Regions from separate parts of the Sodalis sp. C49 genome, predicted to be linked through region 1. Evidence: predicted binding sites of a transcription regulator. Region 1 holds the regulator's gene; the other holds the start of a gene.
What was found. The regulator LexA, encoded in region 1, represses DNA repair genes until DNA is damaged. The targets are predictions, from matches to a motif close to TNCTGTATGTACATACAGNA.

Region 1 (2,403 bases):
TCAGCGGATCGGACAACCCCAGTTGCAGACATTGCGCGCGCAGGGTGAGCAGGTCCGTCTTGGAGTTATAGGGCAAAACATACATCATTGGCCGCAGCGGGTCCAAGCCGGCTTCTTGCCGGGGATTGGCGGGAATGGCTTTACTCCGCACCAGTAGCCTGAGCGGTAAATTCAACAACGTATAATAAATAGTACGCCAGCCTGACATATCTTCGTGAAGCCTCTTGTTAGCATTGCGCCACAAGAATACCAGAAACCGCGCGACAGATCTGTGGTGATGCGAACGAGAAGAAACGGTAATATAGGCACAATTTTTCTTTAGCGCGCAAAATTATGGCAAACCAAACCAACGGACTTCGGCGCATCTTTAACGCCATGGGCTATTCCATAAAAGGATATCGCGCCGCCTGGCGGCATGAAGCCGCTTTTCGCCAGGAAGTGGTGGTTGCCGTGGTGGCGATTGCCCTTGCCTGTTACCTGGAGCCAGAACCCGTGGCGCGGATTTTATTGATCGGTTCGGTATGGCTGGTGCTGATCGTTGAGATCGTGAATAGTGCTATTGAAGCGGTGGTGGATCGCATCGGGCCGGAGCTGCATCCGCTTTCTGGCCGGGCGAAGGACCTGGGCTCGGCGGCGGTGACCCTGGCCATTGTTTTGGCGCTGTTCGTGTGGATAACGCTGTTATGGCGGTATATTCCTTAAAATGGCCGGCGCGGCCGGTCGTCGGCAGGGTTTTATCACATTTTGCAACGCTTGTGGTTTTCAATTGGTGCGGACCTGTATATACTCACAGAAAGACTGTATAAACAAACAGGGGACGGAATGAAAGCATTAACCGCCAGACAACAAGAGGTATTTGACCTCATCCGCGATCATCTTGCGCAAACCGGCATGCCGCCGACCCGGGCGGAGATCGCGCATCGTCTGGGATTTAAATCCCCTAACGCCGCCGAAGAGCACCTTAAGGCGCTGGCGCGCAAGGGCGCCATCGAAATCGTTTCCGGCGCCTCGCGCGGCATCCGGTTATTGATAGAAGAAGAAACCGGCCTGCCGCTGATCGGCCGCGTGGCCGCCGGAGAACCCCTGCTGGCCGAACAGCATATCGAAAGCCATTACCAGATCGATCCCGATCTGTTTAAGCCCCACGCGGATTTCCTGCTGCGTGTCAGCGGCATGTCCATGAAGGATATCGGCATCATGGACGGCGATCTGCTGGCGGTGCATAAAACCCAGGATGCCCATAACGGTCAGGTCGTGGTGGCGCGAATCAATGACGAGGTCACGGTAAAACGCCTGAAAAGACACGGTAACATCGTTGAGTTGCTACCGGAAAACAGCGAGTTTTCGCCCATTATTGTCGATTTGCGCGAGCAGGAAATGTCCATCGAAGGTTTAGCGGTCGGCGTTATCCGCAACGGCAACTGGATTTAACTCACGGTGCTCCATGGCATCCTGAATATCCCTTATCCCGCGTCAGCGAGAATTTTATGGCGGATAACCGGCGACGCGGAATGCGGGTTCGCCGCCATAAAAGTGCTGCGGCGCGTCCGCTGCCGCTAGCGGTATTTATATTTAGTTACAATTAGCGATGTACGGGCTGATACCTTCTACCTACTGTTTTATTTCACCTTATAGCCCATACGGCGTTTATAACCCTGCCAATATGGTCTAATCATCTGCTGAATAAACCTTATGCCAAATCCCCTGCTATACTTTAGACATAGGGTTAACTTATGACATGCAGGTTTTGGGACGCAATACGTGTCCTCGCTATGCGCTAACAAAACCTGGAGTGGCAGATGTTGACTGAGAAACCGATAACCAAGGAGAACTCCGATGAACAAAGATGAAGCCAGCGGTAATTGGAAACAGTTCAAAGGTAAAATGAAAGAACAATGGGGTAAGCTTACTGACGATGATCTGACGGTAGTTGAAGGTAAACGCGATCAGTTAATCGGTAAGATCCAGGAACGTTACGGTTACGGCAAAGAAGCCGCGGAAACGGAAGTAAAGGACTGGGAAACACGTAACAAATATCGTTGGTAATGATTTTTGGAAATCATGACTAATGCATATTCACTGTGCGGTTATGGCTTCCTTAAGTGTTCCTACCCAAAGGTACAAGGACGTACCACCTATTTTATATGATCCTATCAGCATTCCCCTGTTTTGCCGCCTCTCCAATGTATTAACCAAACGCGTTATCTCACTTCAGCCATAATAAACGTCATTTGCTCCCGGGTTCTTGTAAAAGCCAAAATGGGACGCTAGCGTTTCTTTATCGCTACGCTATGATCGTGTCCGCAGTCCTGGGGATTGTCACAAGCTTGCACTTCGGCGCATAAGGTACAAAATCCGTGTGCCTCGACGACATTATGGCGCATGGCGAAACCCGTGGCTTGC
Region 2 (2,403 bases), 1.4 Mb from region 1:
CGGTACATGGCCTGTTCCGCGGTTTCGCCGGGATTAATGCCGCCCTGGGGAAACTGCCATGAGTGCTGCCCATATCTCCTGGCCCATACCACCTGCCCATCACGATTACAGATCACAATACCAACATTCGGGCGGTAGCCATCATCATCGATCACCGGACTACCTCGATTACATAAAATGCAAGATAGCCTGATTGTTTCACACTCGCTCAATACGGTAAACCACTGCTTTTAAGGAATGTCCGACTTCCTGGACGTCGAATGGCGTCCGGATGCGGCATGGTTATCAACAGCCGGGGATAACTGCCGGTGCTTTTATTCACTTTTTCTGTGGATAGGTATGTGCAGAACACTGGGTTAAAGAGGGAAAACTTTTCGCCGCGCGCCGGCTTTGCAAAACGCGCCGCGGGAAAACACAATGATTTTCAATCGCCTGTTGCCGGATCCCGCCGTGGGAACGATCGTGCGGGATCCGCCTGTCCACCGGTTGCGCGCGATGAGGTTAAAAAACAGACGATGATGATTTTATCCACAAATTATGCTGTAAAGCGCGGCGATATATGTACAAACCTGTAAAAAACAGGGGCGTCAAGGCTGTAAATAGTGACAGTAGTGCCAGTTTATTAGGTTTATCCCATACTTCTGTGGATAACATGGTGTAAGATCCTGTTCATTGTCGCCCGCTTCAGGTGTACAACCTCGGGCGCGCCGGCGGAAAAACGCGATCGACGCTTAAAAAAGAGTGTGAAATCATGCTATTATTTATGGTTGATGATTAAATGCCGATCCTGGGTCGGACGGCCCCGGCGGCCGATTAGTTTTTATACAGCACGCGGATAACTGTTTATGACCCTTCCCCTCATCGCCACACCGATCCTCCCGCCGGGGGACGAAATAGAGCTATTGGCGCGCGCCAGCGCCCTGGCGGGCTATAATCTGGGTGAACTGGCGGCGCACGCGGGCCTGGTAATGCCGGCCAACCTGAAACGTGATAAAGGCTGGATCGGCGTCTTGCTGGAACGTTACCTGGGCGCCAGCGCGGGCAGTAAACCCGAGCAGGATTTTGCCGCCATCGGGGTGGAACTGAAAACCATACCGGTCGACAGCCGCGGCCGCCCCCTGGAAACCACCTTTGTCTGTGTCGCGCCGCTGACCGGCAACAGCGGCGTCACCTGGGCGTCCAGCCATGTCAGGTATAAGCTGGCCAGGGTACTGTGGATACCGGTGGAAGGCGAACGCGCGATCCCGCTCACCCGGCGCCGTATCGGCACGCCGCTGCTGTGGAGTCCCAGCGCCGAGGAAGAATCGCTGTTGCAAAATGACTGGGAGGAATTAATGGATTTAATCGTACTCGGGCGCGTGGAACATATCACCGCGCGCCACGGCGAGGTGCTGCAGTTGAGGCCCAAGGCCGCCAATAGCCGGGCGCTGACCAGGGCAATCGGCGAATTCGGCCAGCCGATCATGACGTTACCGCGCGGGTTTTACCTGAAAAAGACCTTCACCGGGCCAATGCTGGCACGGCATTTCCTGATGTAAATGCATTTTACCTTGCCTGCTGCCCTTTGGACCTGTTTATAATATTCGTTTAAGCTTCGTTTACATTTAGGTAATGGATCACAATGTTTGATTGGATCGTGGATCCCGATGCGTGGCTGGCGCTGGGAACACTGACTGTTCTGGAAATCGTCCTTGGTATTGATAATATCATTTTTCTCTCCCTGGTCGTCGCCAAGCTGCCCGCGAGACAGCAAGCCAAAGCCCGCCGTCTGGGCCTGTTCGGCGCCATGGTCATGCGGCTTTGCCTGCTGGCGTCCATTTCGTGGGTGATTCGCCTTACCTACCCGTTGTTTACCGTTTTCGCGACCGAGGTATCGATCCGCGACCTGATATTACTGCTGGGAGGATTGTTCCTTATCTGGAAATCCTGCCGGGAGATCCACCAGGCGCTGGAAGGGGGCGAAGCCGATCAAAGCACCAATGTCAGTTCGTTTCTCGGCGCCATCACGCAAATCATGCTGCTGGATATTATCTTCAGCCTGGATTCGGTGATCACCGCCGTCGGCCTGTCCAATCACCTGTTTATCATGATGGCGGCGGTGGTGATCGCGGTGGGCGTGATGATGTTCGCCGCGCGGCCGATAGGAGAGTTCGTCGCCCGCCATCCCTCGGTCAAGATGCTGGCGCTGGCGTTCCTGATTTTAATCGGCTTTACCCTGATCCTCGAAAGCGTTGATATTCATGTACCTAAAGGCTACATTTATTTTGCGATGTTTTTCTCTATGGGCGTCGAGGCGCTGAACCTTCTCAGGAATAAGAAAGTCAGCCACGCCCGTCGTAATTGATCCAATGCTTAACATGGACATAACATGAATAAAAAAGTGGCAATCGTATCGGCGGTGTT

Region 2: mutH (DNA mismatch repair endonuclease MutH) is a predicted target of LexA. The motif match lies at 592-611, and genes of this name have one in related genera.

The regions. Positions count from the first base shown of each region.
Region 1 is NZ_CP163303.1:3,344,168-3,346,570, reverse strand. It holds gene plsB (glycerol-3-phosphate 1-O-acyltransferase PlsB) at 1-208, opposite strand, end outside; gene ABUK12_RS15040 (diacylglycerol kinase) at 334-702, shown strand; gene lexA (transcriptional repressor LexA) at 823-1,431, shown strand; gene ABUK12_RS15030 (CsbD family protein) at 1,837-2,046, shown strand; gene zur (zinc uptake transcriptional repressor Zur) at 2,268-2,403, opposite strand, start outside.
Region 2 is NZ_CP163303.1:4,697,799-4,700,201, reverse strand. It holds gene rppH (RNA pyrophosphohydrolase) at 1-155, opposite strand, end outside; gene mutH (DNA mismatch repair endonuclease MutH) at 846-1,538, shown strand; gene ABUK12_RS21245 (TerC family protein) at 1,622-2,344, shown strand; gene ABUK12_RS21240 (YgdI/YgdR family lipoprotein) at 2,369-2,403, shown strand, end outside.